DNA from 4 places in the Rhizobium sp. OAE497 genome. Region 4 is predicted to be linked to each of the others. Evidence: predicted binding sites of a transcription regulator. Region 4 holds the regulator's gene; each other region holds the start of a gene.
The links. The regulator LexA, encoded in region 4, represses DNA repair genes until DNA is damaged. The targets are predictions, from matches to a motif close to TGTTCNNNNTGTGTTCNG.

Region 1 (4,485 bases), on a different contig from region 4:
CCACCGACCACACTATTGGCGCTTGGCCCCAAGCTGACGATATCAAGGAGCTCAGACATGCTGAAGAAGACCACTCCGAGCAGGACAAAAAGTGCCAAGCCGAGCAGCGCCGTTCGTTTTTTCATAGCGCAGAGCTAACGCAGTAGCGACACGCAACAATCGGACTTAGGTCCGACGTCTTTCTAAGATTTCCAAGTTCTGCAGTCTTGTCGGCCGGGTTGACGTCGCTGAGGCCTCGGCGCGAGCTCTTGCGGGGATATAGAACACCGCAAAGAAGCCTCGACAATTGCGCGGAGCTCGTCCATCGAGGCGGGCGCCGCTCGCCCAACAGGCGCGTCCTTTCGCGACGGACACCGGCAAACCGTGCGCACGAAGCTCACGACACCGTCCCGCATGGTGTGTACCACAATTTTGTTGACGATCGGCCGATGCAGTTGCAACTCCCGGCGGAGGCGTATCGCGGTCGATGATTGCTTGAGCCGAGGCGCCAATCCTGACGATGGGCAATTCACCGACTGTTGCGCTCGATCAGGCGATTGAGCTTGCCGTTGCCCCAGGAGTGATAAGATGCTCGAACCGGATTTCGGGGCTGCGGGGCAAGGCGGCGGTTGATGACGGACGAAAACAGCAGACGCTTGAGACGCGCATGGCCTCGGACGCCATGGCTGTACAAGTCGTGAAGCAGGGCGCGAATTTCGAACCATTCATCCTCTGATGAGATCGGCAGATCCTCCTCCAGCTCGCGCAGTATCTGGAGACAGGTTTCGCTCAACGGAGATTCTGTGCTTTTTTCCACCATGTTACAGGGACGATCCGCGCTCCAAGCTGGTAAGACACTTAAATTCGGTCAGACGTTTAAACGAAAATTGCAATTACGAAAAGCCCGCCGTACTTAAGGAGGCACCCCACAATGTCGGTTCTGCTGCTCAAGCCTCGCCGGCGAGCGTCTTGATCAATTCGAACAGGCTTTGTGATCATGACGAATGCTTATTCAGCGGGCCTGCCTCTTGGGGAGGCGGCGGGTCTTTGACTGCAAGAAGTGCAGCGTCGTGATCGTCAGTGTGGATATTTCTTCACCGAAAGGCACTACCGGTCTGGTCCCGGGTATGCCCGCAACTGCTGCAATCGGCCAACCCAATCCGGTCCGACCTAGTTCGTATTGTTGCACGTCCTGAAAAACAATCGCCAGCTTCTCAGGCAGAGCGGCTGAGATATTTTGAGAATTCTCCGGCATTGCAAACGCGCGCCCACATCAACGTCGACCTGGGACGGGATGGAAGGCGGACGTCGTGACATGACGGACCGTTTCTGATGGTTGGTCTCGGTAGAGGACGCGTGGGGTGCGAAGAGGCAATCCGACCGATCGGCGCGAATGTTCCTGCAAGCGCCGTAAGCGAAGAATGACACGAATGAAGGTGGTGAGCACTCTGTCGGTCTAGCCCGTCAAGCAGCGCCCCGGTATGCCGTCACTCGCTGCCGGGGTGTTGCGACGCAGTCTGAAAGCGGCAGGTGGGCTAGGCACTACCGCAATGGCCGCAACTGCCCCCGGCGGTCAAAGTCCTGCAAGTTGAGGACGTCGACCATCCGGTCGGCTTCTGGTCCGTCCAAGCAGTCGAGCGTGACGCCATGAAACTCTGCCGGCCATCCCGTAAATATGTCGATGACGGAATAATTCCGATCTAACGGGTTCTTCGAGATTTGGTAGCGTAAATGATCCATTGTGAGGACAAAATAACGTCGGTGCCACCGCGATCAAGAGGCTTGAGGGTCAGCTGCCACTCCTATCAGAACGGCTTTGTAAGGCGAGCCCGATTCGCTCGCGCATCAAGTTGGAGGCAACCTAGACATAAGGACTCTGGGCCCTAACTAACTGATTGCAGTGCCGTAATGGCAAAACTATCAATGGCGAAGGATGCTCATATGACAACACTCATAATCATCATTGTTCTTATACTCCTCCTCGGCGGCGGCGGCGGCTACTACGCCCATGGCAGATATGGCGGGCGCGGCTTGGGGGGCGTGCTTGGCCTTGTCGTTGTCATCCTGTTGGTACTTTGGCTGCTTGGTGCGCTGCATGGAGGCGCTGCCCCGCCAGTGTGATCTGCCAGGTTGGGTGGCGGCAGAGGTCGCCACCCGCCCCATGCCTTGGACAATTCGATCGAGCAGAGGCGGCGCGCATGTCCCTAATGAGACCCGGTCGATGGCGATCGCGTTGAACTTCGATGTCATGACGGCTACGGCGGCGAGACCTCCAGAGCACGATAGTCGATCGTTGCCAATGCCGTTTGCACCCGACGCAAGTCAGCCGCGTCGAAAGCACCTTGTGCGCCGGCGCGCCCCTTCGTCATTCCAGGTCGAGTGAGCGGCGTAGCTCCTCGATCCGCTTGGAGGCCTCTGCTTTTGTCAGGTCTTCCGCGAAGGCGTCAGAACGGTGCGCCTGCTCCGACAAGGTCTTGAGGTAGGAGCTTTGCGCCCCGGTCATTGGCTCGTCGCCACTCACCCAGTCGTCCGGGTCCTTCTGTGTGTTCGACGAACTATCCGGTTTTGAATTTTCACGCATGCCGATCTCCTGAAAACTGAAGTCGTTCCCCAAACGTTCCGGAAGCGCAGTGGTTCCGATCTATGTTGGCTGGTGTGGAACCAGGTTCAAGTCTGCTCCGTTTCGCCTTGATGATTGTCAGCTGCGAGGACATCGATTTGCCGACCATCGCTACTGCGGGCTGGTCCATTCCAAAGAAAAACGCCGATCGGTTCGCTGAAGAAGGAAGCGCCTTGACACGATATGCTTCCATCTTCGACGGCGTAGAGATCAATTCGACCTTCTACCGCCGACACCGGCCGTCCACCTTCGCGCGATGGGTCGACGCAGTACCGGATGCATTCCTGTTCTCGGTAAAGCTTCCGAAGGAGGTCACCCACGAGCGAGCGATGAGAGACATCGCTGCGCCGTTCCAGACGTTCCTTGGCGATATCGCACCATTGGACAAAAAGCGCGGACCTCTTCTTTGCCAGCTGCCGCCGTCGCTTGCCTTTAATGCTGAGGTGCTCGCACCGGCCTTCAGGATAATGCGCGACGCCGATGATGGACCGGTTGTTGTTGAGGCACGACACGCGAGCTTTTCGTGCAGCGAGGCATTGGATCTATTAAAGACATATGCGATGGACCGTGTTCTTGCGGATCCTGCGCCGGTCTGGCCAGCAAACGATTTTGACAGGCGACCAAAATACATTCGTCTGCATGGCACGCCAAAAATTTACTATTCAAGCTACAGCAAGGAGGAAATCCGTTCATTCTGCGATCTGCTGGCGTCGGACAGCTGGTGCGTTTTCGACAATACAGCTTCGGGCGCTGCAATCGAAAACGCAATGACGATGCGCCAGCTCCGCGAGCCATCCTAACAGAAGCCGCTGCCTTTGAGGATTCTATAGGCATTGATCGTGGCCCTAAGGCGATCCTCCGACTGCCGATCCCCGCTATTGGCGTCCGGATGGTCGAGTTTAAGCCGCTCTTTATATCGACGTCTTATGTCGTCTGCGGTGGCATCACGCGGGAGCGCGAGCGTGTCGAAGGCCTGGGCTTCAAGTGGCCTCAGCTTTCGCAACGAAATAGTGCCGGTCGGCTGGACGGCTTTTCCGCGCGCTTTCAGTGACTTTGCCGAACCCGAGGGTATCGACGAGGGCAGTGGCGTCTCCAAAGCCTGGTGATTTGTTCTGACGCCACGCGCCGGAATTCTGCCAGCGGCGGCGTCGAGCTGATATCTCGCGACGACGGGGTCTGATTTGCCTGGCGAGTAGTCGTAGCCCTTGCTGTACTGTCTCGAGTGTCCAGCGCAAAACATCAGGTAGAGCCCGTCGGCGGCGCCCCCAACCGGTGCGCGGTGAGTGCCGGCGCTTTCGCACCCTTCCCACTGACACTTAGGGCCAGTCTGCTCCTGAGTTGCGCTGCGCCGTCCACTGCGTGTTGGCCGGATGCCAACGAAGATCTTATTATCGCTCATTGGACTGCTATATGGCGAACACTTTGTGCAGGGCAAGCGTGCGATCGATCATCGTATCCTGACGGCAAACCTCGCGAGCCCTCAAGGCATAGTGTGACGGCGGTTCGGCCGGCAGTTACGACCTCGTCTCCCCTTTGACCTCCGCTCTCGCGGCCGGCGGTGACGTTCTTGAACGCAAACGAGATTGCACCGGTCTGTTCGGGTGAAGGGACCAGTTCGAGCGCTCTATTCAGCTCCCGGCGTCCTATCGTCGTGGATCATTGCGCTATGGACACTGAAAGACGGCGGGCTCGGCCTGAGGATGGATAAAAGAAAAGGCTCGTCGCATTCCGGTACGACGAGCCTTTGACATGCAGGGGTCTCGATCATCTTACTCTACTGCCCCGGCTGACATAAAGTAACAGCTCTAAGCTGTAGGGCAATTCATCCGAAAGACGTAGTTCACCAACCGGTAGGTTGTAGCGGACCGGCCCTCCGAAGAGATCTC
Region 2 (4,485 bases), 300 kb from region 4:
AGCGCTACCAGCGCAATGATGTCCTCGATGCAGTCGGGCTTCATGCCGATCAGCGCCTTGCGCATGCCGGCACTTTCCACCTGGAACACACCGACCGTTTCGCCGCGCGACAGCATCTCGTAAGTCAGCTTGTCGTCGAGCGGGATGGAGGCGAGATCGACTTCGATGCCGCGCTTCTTGCAGAAATCGACCGCGACCTTGAGCACCGTCAGCGTCTTCAGGCCGAGGAAGTCGAACTTGACGAGGCCGGCCTGCTCGACCCATTTCATGTTGAACTGGGTGACCGGCATGTCGGAACGCGGGTCTCGATACATCGGCACCAGCTTCGACAGCGGACGGTCGCCGATGACGATACCGGCGGCGTGCGTGGAGGCGTGGCGGTAGAGACCCTCGATCTTCTGGGCGATATCGAGCAGGCGGGCGACGACGGGCTCCTTGTCGGCCTCTTCCTGGAATTTCGGATCTTCCTCGATCGCCTTGTGCAAGGGGGTCGGGTTGGCCGGGTTGTTGGGCACCATCTTGCAGATCTTGTCGACCTGGCCATAGGGCATCTCGAGCACGCGGCCGACGTCGCGCAGTGCAGCGCGGGCCTGCAGCGAACCGAAGGTGATGATCTGTGCCACCTGCTCGCGGCCGTATTTCTTCTGCACGTAGCGGATCACCTCTTCGCGGCGATCCTGGCAGAAGTCGATATCGAAGTCGGGCATCGAAACGCGTTCCGGATTGAGGAAGCGTTCGAAGAGCAGCGAGAAGCGCAGGGGATCAACGTCGGTGATCGTCAGCGCATAAGCGACGAGCGAGCCCGCACCCGAACCGCGGCCGGGGCCGACGGGGATGTCATGCTGCTTGGCCCATTTGATGAAGTCCGCAACGATCAGGAAGTAGCCGGGGAACTTCATGCGCTCGATGACACTGAGCTCGAATTCCAGCCGCTCGCGGTAATCCTTCTCTTCGTAGCCAGCCGACATGCCGAGTGTCGCGAGGCGCATGTCGAGCCCCTCCTCCGCCTGGCGGCGAAGCTCCAGCGCCTCGGCGCGCTCGGCTTCCTCGGGATCGGCGGTGGCGCCGGTGAAGCGCGGCAGGATCGGCTTGCGGGTCTTCAGGACGAAGGAGCAGCGCCGGGCGATCTCGATCGTATTCTCAAGCGCCTCCGGCAAATCGGCAAAGAGCTTCGCCATTTCGGCGCGGCTCTTCAGGTAATGGTCCGGCGTCAGGCGGAAGCGGCTGTCGTCGGAAACGATGGCGTTATGGGCAACCGCCATCAGCGCGTCATGCGCGTCGTAGTCGTCGCGCGTCGGGAAGAAGGCCTCGTTGGTGGCGACCAACGGCAGGTCGTGCTCATAGGCGAGACCGATGATCTTCTGTTCATGGCGCTTGTCGTAAGTGCCGTGGCGCTGCAGCTCGACATAGAGCCGGTCACCGAACAGTGACTTCAGCGTCAGCAGCCGCGATACGGCCGGCGCCAGGTGTCCCTGCTTGAGGGCCATATCGACCGGGCCGCTGAGCGAACCCGTCAGCGCGATCAGGCCTTCGGTGCCCGCCTCTTCCAGCCAGGACGAGCGGATGTGGATCGCCTGTCCGTCCTCGCCGCCGAGATAGGCGCGGCTGACGAGATCGACGAGACGCTCGTAGCCGTCATCGCTGGCGGCAAGGACGACGATCGACGGGAGCTTGCCCATCATCTGCTGGCCGCCGCGCTTCTCGATCTCCAGGCCGTCTTCCATGTCGATCGACAGCTGGCAGCCGATGATCGGCTGCAGGCCCTCGTCCATGGCTTTTTGCGAGAATTCCAGCGCGACGAACAGGTTGTTCGTATCGGTGATGGCGATCGCCGGCTGGCTATCGCCCGCAGCCTTGTAGAGAACCTTCTTCAGCGGCAGCGCGCCCTCGAGCAGTGAATAGGCCGAGTGCACGCGCAGATGAACGAAGCCCGGCGTCCCGCCGATAAATCCGCTCTCTGCTTCCGCCATGACACGTCCCTTCAATCGCCCGTATGAATCGGCGCCATTGTCGGTCGTGGCCGTGGAGATGTCCAGAAGAAGACCCCGTCTTGAACCGCATGGCAGCCATGCGGTCCCCTGAAAAATTACATTGCCATCAGGATCAGCGAGAAGCTGGCAACGAACATTGCGATGGAGGTGAATGCTGCGACGTCACGGATCATGTCAGTCATTTGGCTCTCCTTTACTCGTTATGTTTTTAGTTTGTTCCACTCTTGTTCTTTCGTCAACAGGAATCTTTTCCGTTTGGTTAACGCGCGTCCGGGGGCGTTCGCCCACCTATCCCAGCCGGCGGCAATCGCTCTGTTCTCTATTTGTTCTTTACAGAAGGTCACGCATCTGCGACAACGCCCGCAGGAGGCGCGCCATGTATCTCACCCTGCTCAATGACTTCATCGTCGAGGCGAAATCGAGGACCTACGTGGGTGGCGGCAGTCCCCGCCCATCCTGCCGTCCGGGTTCGCATGACATCGGCTACGAGCGTGGCGAATGGCGCTATCTCGACAGCTATTTCGGCGGAACGGATTTTTGCGGCCAGGAAACGGTCTGGCTGAATGGCGAGCCCATCTGGGCGATGAACTATTTCGGCCACATCCTCGAGCCCGGTTTGATCGACGGCAGCCGCGCCGGCGCCGTCATCAAGGCGGCCCTGTCGTCGATGTATTCGGAAAAGAAGCGCTTCCTCGGCGGCATGAAATTCGACCACGCCTTCGGCCTCTATATCGACAGCAGCGAGGGCGACTGCGCGCATTTCCGCGGCGTGGAAATGATCATCGTCGAGGAAAGGCGCGCCTATGAACTTGACTACCGCGGCGGCCTGATCCGGCTCTGAGGCTCAGAAGTCGACGACCTTGCCGTCGCTGATCGTGACACGTCGGTCCATGCGGCTGGCGAGCTCGTGATTATGCGTGGCGATCAGGGCCGCCAAACCGGACTGGCGCACCAGCGCCTCCAGAGCATCGAAGACATAGTTGGCCGTCTCCGGATCGAGATTGCCGGTCGGTTCGTCGGCGAGCAGCAGGCTTGGCGCATTGGCAACAGCGCGCGCAATCGCCACACGCTGCTGCTCGCCGCCGGAGAGTTCGCCAGGACGATGAGCGCCGCGGTGGCCGATGCGCATGTAGTCGAGCAGCTGCTTGGCACGCTCGGCAGCTTCCTTGCGCGGCAGGCCCGAGATCATCTGCGGCATCATGATGTTTTCCTGCGCGGAGAACTCGGGCAGCAGGTGATGAAACTGATAGACGAAGCCGATCTCGCTACGGCGGATCGCCGTGCGCTTATCGTCGGACAGTCCGTTGCAGGCATGACCGTTGATGCTGACCTCACCGTCATCAGGATGTTCCAGGAGACCCGCCAGATGGAGCAGCGTCGACTTGCCGGTGCCCGACGGCGCAACCAGAGCGACGATCTCGCCGCTATGCAGCGTGAAGTCGGCCCCCTTCAGGATGGAGAGCACCGTATCGCCCTGCCCGTAGTGACGCTCGACGCCGGAAAGCTTGAGAACGACATTGCGTTTCATGGAGTTCAGCATTCCTTATTCGTAGCGCAGCGCCTGCACCGGATCGAGCCGTGAAGCCCTCCAGGCCGGGAAGATGGTCGCAAGAAAAGACAGCGTCAGAGCCATGATGACGACCGAAGTCGTCTCGCTGACGCTCATCTGCGCCGGCAGCTGGCTCAGGAAGTAGAGCTGCGGATTGAAGAGTATCGTTCCGGTGACCCAGGAGAAGAACTGGCGGATCGACTCAATATTGATGCAGACGACGACGCCGAGCAGCACGCCGGCAAGCGTCCCGACTATGCCGATCGCAGCCCCGGTCATGAAGAAGATGCGCATGATGGCGCCGGAGCTCGCCCCCATGGTTCTCAGGATGGCGATGTCGCTGCCCTTGTCCTTCACCAGCATGATGAGACCCGAGATGATGTTCAGCGCAGCGACGAGAACGATCAGCGTCAGGATCATGAACATGACGTTGCGCTCGACCTGCAGCGCCGAGAAGAAGGTCTGGTTGCGCTGGCGCCAGTCGGTGATGGCGATCTGGCGGCCCGCGGCAGCCTCGACCTTCGGCCTCAGATTGTCGATATCATCTGGATTGCTGGCGAAGAGCTCGATCGATTGCACCAGCCCTTCGGAATTGAAATAGAGCTGCGATTCCTCGAGCGGCATGTAGATGATGGCGGAATCATACTCCGACATGCCGATCTCGAAGATGCCGGAGACCGTATAGGACTTCACCCGCGGATTGATGCCCATCGGCGTGACGTCACCTTCGGGCGAGATCAGCGTGATCGTATCGCCCGCCTGCAGGCCGAGCTGGTTGGCCATGCCGGAGCCGATCAGCACGCCCTGCCCGGACATGAAACCGACGAGGTCGCCCGACTTGATGTTGTCGGAGACGGTCTTCAGCTTGGTCAGATCTTCCGGTCGAATGCCGCGCACCAGCGCGCCGGTGCCCGCACCGCCCTGACCGGAGGCCAGCGTCTGGCC
Region 3 (4,485 bases), 300 kb from region 4:
CGCCGCCCATCATCAGCTGGCGCTGGTCCTGCTGCAGCAGGGCAGGTTCGAGGCGGCGCAGACAGAGGTGGCCGAGGCACTGGCGCTACGGCCGGAAGATGCCGCCGCCCATTGCACTTGCGGCAACATCCTTGCGGCCCTGAAGCGCGATGAGGCGGCGCTGGCGAGCTATGACCGGGCGATCGCCCTGTCGCCCGGCTATGCCACGGCCTTCAACAATCGCGGCAATGTCCTGCGCCGGATGGGCCGTCTCGACGAGGCCGTCGAGAGCTATTCGCATGCTCTTGAAAAGACACCGGATTACGCTCAGGCGGCCTTGAACAAGGCGGCCGTTCTTGCCGAACTGCACGCGGTCGAACCGGTCTAGCGCTCGCGCTTGCCGCCGCCGAATGTATAGCCGGTCTCGACCGTGCCCTTGCCGAACTTGTCGCGCAGCTTGTCCATCGCCGCTTCCGCCGCCGCCCGCCGTGTCGATTGCTGGTCGATAAGATCGGGCGGATCGGCGCGGCCGGGATCGCAGAGATCGCTGACGCCGATGCCGATCAGGCGGAATTTCGTGCCGTCGGTCTCCTTCTCCAGAAGCTCGATGCCGGTGCGAAATATGCGGTCGGCAAGCTGGGTCGGGTCTTCGAGGCGCCGGTTGCGCGTCCGGAGCTTGAAGTCCGCGGTCTTCATCTTCAGCACCACGGTATGCCCGGCGATATCATCCTTCTTCAGCCGCCAGGAGACCTTCTCGGAGAGATTGCGCAGGATCGGCACCAGATCGTCGTGCCGCGAGATATCCTCGAAGAATGTCGTCTCCGCCGAGACGCTCTTTGCCGCCTCGTTCAGATGCACCTCGCGGTCGTCGATGCCGCGAGAGAGACGGGCGAGGCGCTGGCCCATGCTGCCGTAGCGGCGCATCAGGTCGGTCTCTTCCATCTGCTGCAGCTGCCCGATCGTGCGGATGCCGTCGGATTCAAGCGTGGCGGCAAATGCCTTGCCGACGCCCCAGATCGTGGTGACGGGGCGAGGCGCCAGAAACTCGACCGCTTCCTCGCGGCCGATCACCGAAAATCCCCGCGGCTTCTGCAGGTCGGAGGCGACCTTCGCCAAGAATTTGCAATAGGAGAGACCGACGGAAACGGTGATGCCGACCTCCTTTTCGACGCGCCGGGCGAATTTCGCCAGCGTGCGAGCAGGGGGATCGTGGTGCAGGCGCTCAGTGCCGCCAAGCTCCAGGAAGGCCTCGTCGATTGACAGCGGCTGCACCAGTGGTGTCAGCTCCTGCATCATGCTGCGAACTTCACGGCCGACCCTGCCGTATTTTTCCATGTCGGGCCGGATGACGACCGCCTGCGGGCAAGCCTCGAGCGCCTTGAACATCGGCATGGCCGAACGCACCCCATGGATGCGGGCGATATAGCAGGCGGTGGAGACGACGCCGCGCTTGCCGCCGCCGATGATCACGGGCTTGTCCGCAAGCTCCGGATTGTCGCGTTTCTCGACAGCCGCATAGAAGGCGTCGCAGTCGATATGCGCCAGCGTCAGTCCGTAGAGTTCCTTGTGTCGCACCACGCGCGGGCTGCCGCAGGCCGTGCAACGGCGCGCTTCGCCCTTCTGCTCGGCAAGGCAGTCGCGACAGAAGCCGTGTGTCTTGTCAGGCGCAGGGTGAGTCATCGCTGGAACAAATGTTGAACATGGCGACTTTACGCTCTAAGCTTTCGAGTCTCAAGACAAGAGGAGCAGCCAGGCATTGGATATCAGACGGCATTTTGAGGCCGTTTCATCGATGGGGGTAGACAGTCAGTCGCGGGCAGGGGCCGGCGGCAGCGACAGATGTTCGCCGATATGGGCGGCGGCCTCTTCCCATCCCGCAACCTTGGCAATGCCATCCATGGCGGAGGGCGCGAAGCGATGAATCTCCGATACCGGCATCAGATGCAGCAGCAGGCAGCTATCGACATGCTCTTGCACGGAATGCAGGTTGCGCACCATGTCGTCGATGAAGACGACGGGCAAGTCGCGGGCGCCATGCAGGGCCTTGACGATCGGCCCCTTCGGCCGCAGCGAGGCGAGCAACGGATAGTCGAGCTCGAACCGGTCGAGCAGCCGACGGCGCTGGTCGCGGTAGACGGGCGGCATGGCCGTGAGCAGAACGATATCGGCTGTCGCAGACAGCGCGGCGAGGCTCTCCCCCGCAAGCGCCAACGGCGCCTGCCAGTCTTCCTGCCGCTCGAAAAAGGTCTCGATCAAGCGGCTGACTGTCACGTCATCGGCTGGCGCGCCATCCGCCGTCTCGATATTCCCATGCAGCTTGAAGGAGCGCGGCACCAGCCGGTAGCCCTCGCTGACCAGAAAGCGCTCGAACGGCACGATGAATTGCAACACGACGTCGTCGACATCGCAGACGATCAGCGGCCTGTCGCCGAGGCGTACATGGGATGTGTCGAGACCGTCGATCAGCATCGGTTTCAATACTGCCCGGAATCGAGGCCTGGCGACGAGAAGTGCTGCCAGGCAGCCGTCAGCGCTTCCGGCGGTGTCTCGGTGGCCTGGCAGAATGCCATGGCTGTCGGCTCGTGCTGCATGACGAAATCGAGCATGCCGGAGAGGAAGCCCGGATCGTTGATGGCGTTGCGCACCTGCACCGGCTCGACGCCTGTCAGCGCCAGGAATCGCGAGAACATGTCGGGTTCGTTGGCGAGCCAGCCAAGTACGGCAATCGCCGTTTCATGCGGATCTCTGGCGAGTTGTTTCGAAGTCTTGAAGTTGCTTTGCATTTCGCTGGGTAAGTTACCTTTTTTTCAACCAAATACCGGTAGCTTGCCGCTATCGGTTTCGTCGAGCCGCGCGTTCGCATGTCGCTTCACGTCAGGCGGACATTTGCAGGGACGGAACATAGGAACGAGCTTGCCATGCCCAAACAGGTGATGATTGTAGAAGATAACGAGCTCAACATGAAGCTCTTTCGCGACCTGATCGAGGCATCCGGATATACCACGATCCAGACCCGAAATGGCATGGAAGCGCTTGATCTTGCTCGCAAACATCGTCCGGACCTGATCCTGATGGACATCCAGCTGCCGGAGGTTTCCGGGCTTGAGGTGACCAAGTGGCTGAAGGAAGACGACGAGCTGCACGTCATTCCCGTCATCGCCGTCACCGCCTTTGCGATGAAGGGCGATGAGGAGCGTATCCGCCAGGGCGGTTGCGAGGCCTATGTCTCAAAACCGATCTCCGTCCCGAAATTCATCGAAACGATCAAGACCTATCTCGGCGATGCCTAGCGCATCGGAAAGAAGCCTATGACTGCGCGCATTCTGGTTGTTGACGATATTCCGGCAAACGTGAAGCTGCTCGAAGCGCGGCTGGTCGCGGAGTATTTCGATGTCCTGACGGCCGCCGACGGCTATGAGGCGCTGGCGATCTGCGAGCGCAATCAGGTCGATATCATTCTTCTCGACGTGATGATGCCGGGCCTCAACGGCTTCGAGGTCTGCGAGCGGCTGAAGGCCAACCAGAAGACCTCGCATATCCCCGTCGTCATGGTCACCGCGCTCGATCAGCCGGCCGACCGCGTGCGCGGCCTGAAGGCCGGTGCCGACGACTTCCTGACCAAGCCGGTCAACGACCTGCAGCTGATCTCGCGGGTGAAGAGCCTGCTGCGCCTGAAGACGCTGAGCGACGAACTGCGCATCCGCGCCGAGACGGCGCAGACCATGGGGATCGACGATCTCTTGCGGACAGGCGAGGGGCGCGCCGAGGATGCAGGGCAGGTCCTCCTCGTCGATGGCCGCGCCAATTCCCAGGAACGCATCATCAGGACGCTGAAGCCGATCGCCGACATCACGGCAATCTCGGATCCGCAGGCGGCCCTCTTCGAAGCTGCGGAAAACGCCTTCGAACTCGTCATCGTCAATACCAACTTCGACGACTACGATCCGCTTCGTCTTTGCTCGCAGTTCCGTTCGCTGGAGCGCACGCGCTTCCTGCCTATCCTGATCGTCACCGATCAGGGCGATGACGAGATGGTCATCCGGGCGCTCGATCTCGGGGTCAACGATTATATCGTCCGCCCGCTGGACCCGAACGAGCTGGTCGCCCGCAGCCTGACGCAGATCCGCCGCAAGCGCTTTAACGACCGCCTGCGCGCCAGCGTCAAGCAGACGATCGAGCTCGCCGTCACCGATGCGCTGACCGGCCTCAACAATCGCCGCTATCTCGATAATCACCTGAACGTGCTGTTCAACCGCTCGATGGCGCGCGGCAAGCCGCTCTCTGTGCTGATCACCGATATCGACCGCTTCAAGCAGGTGAACGACACCTACGGTCACGATGCCGGCGACGAGGTGCTCAAGGAATTCGCCAACCGCATCCGCTCGACGGTGCGCGGCGCCGATCTCGCCTGCCGCTACGGCGGCGAGGAATTTGTCATCATCATGCCCGATACCTCGCCGGAGGTGGCTGCCGCCGTTGCCGAGCGCCTGCGTGCATCGGTCGAGA
Region 4 (4,485 bases):
TCAAGAAGATCGCGGCCGCCGGAGCGCTTGCAGCCGTCACCGCCTATTTCCTGATTTCCGGCTTCGCAGTTTCCGCCGAGCGCGCCTTCATCATGATGGCGATCATGCTGACGGCGGTGTTCTTCGACCGGCCGTCGATCAGTTTGCGCAACGTGGCGCTCTCGGCGCTGATCATCATCGCCATCTCGCCCTCAGAAATCATGGGGCCGAGCTTTCAGATGTCCTTTGCCGCGACGCTGGCGCTGGTCGCCGGCTATGCGCTCTGGAAGGAGCGGCCGGCCCGCGACAAGCCCTTTGCGAAATTGCGCCTCGTCAGGCTCATGTCATCGGCGGCCGGCTTCTTCGGCGGCATCCTGCTCACCTCCGTCATCGGCGGTTTCTCGACGGCGCTGTTCTCGATCGAGCATTTTCACCGGCTGACGGCCTATGGCCTGCCTGCCAATCTCGCCGCCATGCCCGTCATCTCCTTCGTCATCATGCCGGCCGGGCTGCTTGCAATGCTTTTGATGCCGTTTGGGCTGGATGCCTGGGCCTGGCAGGTGGTCGGCTTCGGTCTCGATCTGGTGATCGCGATCGCCAAGACCGTCTCGTCCTGGGGCGGTGATATCGGCGTCGGCCGGTTGCCTGCCTGGTATTTCCCGGCTGCGGTCGCGGGCTTCCTGCTATTGACCCTGCTGCGCACCCGGCTGAGGCACATCGGCACGGCAATCATGGCCCTGTCGACGCTTGTGGTCGTCATGCTTCCCGAAAAGCCGCCGCCGAAGATCGTCATTGCTGAGGACGGCAGCATGGCGGGGATCATCGGTTCAAGCGCAATCGCCACCAATCGCCAGCGCCCGCCGGGTTTCATCTTCGATCAGTGGAAACGGGCTCTGGTGCTGGACAGCCATCGCGAGCCGATCTTCATCACATCGGCACTGGTCCCCACCGCGCCGCCGGGCGAAAGATTGAGGCTGACACCAGCGCAACAGCAGGAAGCGCAGAGCGCCATTGCGGTGAACGCCAGGGAAGAGCGGTTTTCCTGCGTCAAGAAAGCCTGGTGCACGGCAAAGCTGGAGAACGGCTCGGTGCTGACGGTCATCGACAATGCCGCTTACCTCGGCCCCGCCTGCGATGCATCCGATATCGTTGTCACACCGGTGCGCCTGCGGCTTGAAAGCTGCCGCTCTGGCGCGCTGCTCTTCACCGGCGCTACTTTAAGAAGGACAGGCTCTGTCGAGTTGAGCTTCGATGGAGGTGCTGCAGCGGTCACCGCATCCTTCGAGGATCTCGACCGCCCCTGGACCCGCCACCGCGCCTATGATTGGCGTAGCGGCACTTTTGACGGTGATGAGATCACCGTTAGTGATAGCGGCGGATAAGGCCGACAAGCTTGCCCTGAACCTTGACGCGGTCAGGCCCGAAGATACGCGTTTCGTAGGCCGGGTTGGCAGCTTCGAGTGCGATCGATGCGCCCTTGCGGCGGAAGCGCTTCAGCGTCGCTTCTTCATCGTCGACGAGGGCGACGACGATATCACCGGCATTGGCGGTATTGGTGTTGCGGATGATGACGGTGTCGCCGTCGTAGATGCCGGCCTCGATCATCGAGTCGCCCTTGACCTCAAGCGCATAGTGCTCACCGTTTCCGAGCATATCGGCGGGAACGGTGATGTCATGGGTGTTCTGCTGGATTGCCGAAATCGGCACACCGGCGGCGATGCGGCCCATGACCGGAACCGAGATCGAGCTGCTATTGTCTTCGTTCGCCGGCTTCGGCGGCGCGACGGGCTGCGGCTTGCCGAGGCTGCCTTCGATGACGCTTGGCGAGAAGCCGCGGCGCGGCTGGATGCTGGGGCTGTAGGCCTCGGGCAGCTTGATGACTTCCAATGCGCGGGCGCGGTTCGGTAGGCGGCGAATGAAGCCGCGCTCTTCGAGCGCTGTGATCAGGCGATGAATGCCCGACTTAGAGGCGAGGTCGAGCGCATCCTTCATTTCGTCGAAGGACGGCGGTACGCCGGACTCCTTCATCCGCTCGTGAATGAAGAGGAGAAGCTCCTGTTGTTTGCGCGTCAGCATCGAAGTCTTTCCCCAGATTCGTGAAACAAAGCCAGAACGGACACTATATGTTCCATATGTGTTCCGCAAGTGCCTAAATATTGGTAAAACTTCCCATCATTTTTCGTCATTTTTGAAAGTTTCTTTGCCGGATTGGTTATCCGCGCTTGCGCTTTGCCCGGCGCGGCGTGCAAATCTCTGCCGGCTTCACCGGAGGGAACCGCCATGACGCATCCGCTCGATCATCTGGTACTGCCCGTCACCCATATCGATGTCGCCCGCGAGCGACTCGGCCGTCTCGGTTTCACCGTCGCCGCCAATGGCCGTCATCCGTTCGGAACGGAGAATGCCTGCGTCTTCCTCGCCGACAAGACCTATCTCGAGCCGCTCGGCATCGCGAGCCAGGCGGAGTGCGATGCGGCCGCCGCCAAGGGCAACAGCTTTATCGCCCGCGACCAGGCCTTCCGCTTCCGCTGCGGCGATGATGGCTTCTCGGCGGTCGTCTTCGGCACCGACGATGCCGATGCGGACAAGGCCGCCTATGATGGCGCGCAGCTGAGCGGCGGTGACATGGTGGAGTTCTCGCGCCCGATCGTCATGCCCGATGGAACGCAGGCGACCGGCGCCTTCAAGCTCGCCTTTGCCGCCGATCTGAGGGCGCCCGATGTGTTCTTTTTCGCCTGCCAGCGGATCAACGCCTTTCCGGCCGATCGCAAGGCGCTGGAGACTCATGCCAACGGCGTTCTCGGCATTGTCGAGATTGCCCTCAGCGCGGAGGAACCCGACGCCTTCGCGTCGCTGTTGCAGACGGCAAGTGGCGGCGTTGCGCCCGGTGAGGCCGCCTTCGGCCTTTCCTTCGCCCTCAGTAATGTCCGGATCGCCATCTATTCCGAAGAAGGGATGGAGGCCTATTTCGATGTCGAGCCGCTTGGCACCGATAACGGCCTGCGGGCGCGGGCAATCGTCTTTGCGGTCGCTGATCTGGCCGTGACAGCGGCGCATTTGGCTGCTAACGGGATCACCTACTTGAATATGAACAATCGTCTATTGGTGAAGCCGGCGCCGGGACAAGGCGCGATCTTCGCCTTCGAGGAGACCCAATGAGCAACACCAATGCAGAAGTCGCCGTCGGCGAAGGCGCTGGCCGCGTTACCTTTTCCAATGCCGGCAAGCTGTCGATCATCGCTGGCCCCTGTCAGATGGAAAGCCGCGAACATGCCTTCATGATCGCCGGTGTTCTGAGCGAACTCTGCAAGAAGCTCGGCATCGGCCTCGTCTACAAGTCTTCCTTCGACAAGGCCAACCGCACTTCGCTTTCGGCGCAGCGCGGCATCGGCCTCGACAAGTCGCTCGAAGTCTTCTCTGATCTGAAGAAGGAATTTGGCTTCCCGGTTCTGACCGATATCCATACCGAGGAGCAGTGTGCAGAGGTCGCAACCGTCGTCGACATCCTGCAGATCCCGGCTTTCCTCTCGCGCCAGACCGACCTTCTCGTTGCTGCGGCCAAGACCGGCCGCGCCGTCAACGTCAAGAAGGGCCAGTTCTTGGCTCCGTGGGATATGAAGAACGTTCTTGCCAAGCTGAATGAGACGGGCAACCCGAACATCCTGCTCTGCGAGCGCGGTGCTTCCTTTGGTTACAACACGCTGGTCTCCGACATGCGCTCGCTGCCGATCATGGCGGCCATGGGCGCGCCTGTGATCTTCGACGCCACGCATTCGGTGCAGCAGCCGGGCGGGCAGGGCGGATCGAGCGGCGGTCAGCGCGAATTCGTCGAGACGCTGGCGCGTGCAGCCGTCGCCGTCGGCGTCGCCGGCGTCTTCGTCGAGACGCATGAAGATCCTGACAATGCGCCGTCGGATGGCCCGAACATGATCTATCTGAAGGATATGCCGCGGCTGCTCGAGAAGCTTCTGGCCTTCGATGCGATCGCAAAGTCGGCCTGACGTTCAAAAGGCTGACATGATCTTGTAATAGGCCACGCAGGTGGCCTGAAATGAAGGCATGTTAGGCGGCTCAAAAACGGCTGTGAAAACGCCATTGCAATCTGCGTGCCTTCGATTAAGACGATTTCAAACGATTTATCCACCCACCGAGCAGGAAGAAACCCATGACTGCAATTACCGATATCATCGCCCGCGAGATCCTCGATAGCCGTGGCAACCCCACCGTCGAAGTCGACGTCTATCTCGAAGATGGCAGCATGGGCCGTGCGGCTGTTCCGTCGGGCGCTTCGACCGGCGCGCATGAAGCCGTTGAAGTTCGCGATGGCGGCAAGCGCTATCTCGGCAAGGGTGTCGAAAAGGCTGTCGAAGCCGCCAACACGGAAATCTTCGACGCCATCGGCGGCATCGATGCCGAAAACCAGATCCAGATCGACAACATCATGATCGAGCTGGATGGCACGCCGAACAAGTCGCGTCTCGGCGCCAACGCCATCCTCGGCGTTTC

Region 1: the regulator LexA is predicted to act here: its motif matches at 2,584-2,601, upstream of ABIE40_RS30425 (DUF3072 domain-containing protein).
Region 2: the regulator LexA is predicted to act here: its motif matches at 2,305-2,322, upstream of ABIE40_RS07290 (DUF5680 domain-containing protein).
Region 3: the regulator LexA is predicted to act here: its motif matches at 1,663-1,680, upstream of ABIE40_RS07310 (DNA polymerase IV).

Annotation. Positions count from the first base shown of each region.
Region 1 is NZ_JBEPOA010000003.1:769,313-773,797, forward strand. Features, by position in the region: gene ABIE40_RS30415 (hypothetical protein) at 509-799, opposite strand; gene ABIE40_RS30420 (DUF3309 family protein) at 1,921-2,100, shown strand; gene ABIE40_RS30425 (DUF3072 domain-containing protein) at 2,345-2,560, opposite strand; gene ABIE40_RS30430 (DUF72 domain-containing protein) at 2,698-3,399, shown strand; gene ABIE40_RS30435 (J domain-containing protein) at 3,396-3,998, opposite strand.
Region 2 is NZ_JBEPOA010000001.1:1,425,570-1,430,054, reverse strand. Features, by position in the region: gene dnaE (DNA polymerase III subunit alpha) at 1-1,970, opposite strand, end outside; gene ABIE40_RS07290 (DUF5680 domain-containing protein) at 2,368-2,832, shown strand; gene ABIE40_RS07285 (ABC transporter ATP-binding protein) at 2,836-3,519, opposite strand; gene ABIE40_RS07280 (lipoprotein-releasing ABC transporter permease subunit) at 3,535-4,485, opposite strand, start outside.
Region 3 is NZ_JBEPOA010000001.1:1,434,344-1,438,828, forward strand. Features, by position in the region: gene ABIE40_RS07305 (GNAT family N-acetyltransferase) at 1-367, shown strand, start outside; gene ABIE40_RS07310 (DNA polymerase IV) at 364-1,659, opposite strand; gene ABIE40_RS07315 (hypothetical protein) at 1,786-2,448, opposite strand; gene ABIE40_RS07320 (DUF3572 domain-containing protein) at 2,454-2,762, opposite strand; gene ABIE40_RS07325 (response regulator) at 2,898-3,269, shown strand; gene ABIE40_RS07330 (PleD family two-component system response regulator) at 3,288-4,485, shown strand, end outside.
Region 4 is NZ_JBEPOA010000001.1:1,729,965-1,734,449, forward strand. Features, by position in the region: gene ABIE40_RS08975 (ComEC/Rec2 family competence protein) at 1-1,361, shown strand, start outside; gene lexA (transcriptional repressor LexA) at 1,342-2,055, opposite strand; gene ABIE40_RS08985 (VOC family protein) at 2,260-3,138, shown strand; gene kdsA (3-deoxy-8-phosphooctulonate synthase) at 3,135-3,980, shown strand; gene eno (phosphopyruvate hydratase) at 4,145-4,485, shown strand, end outside.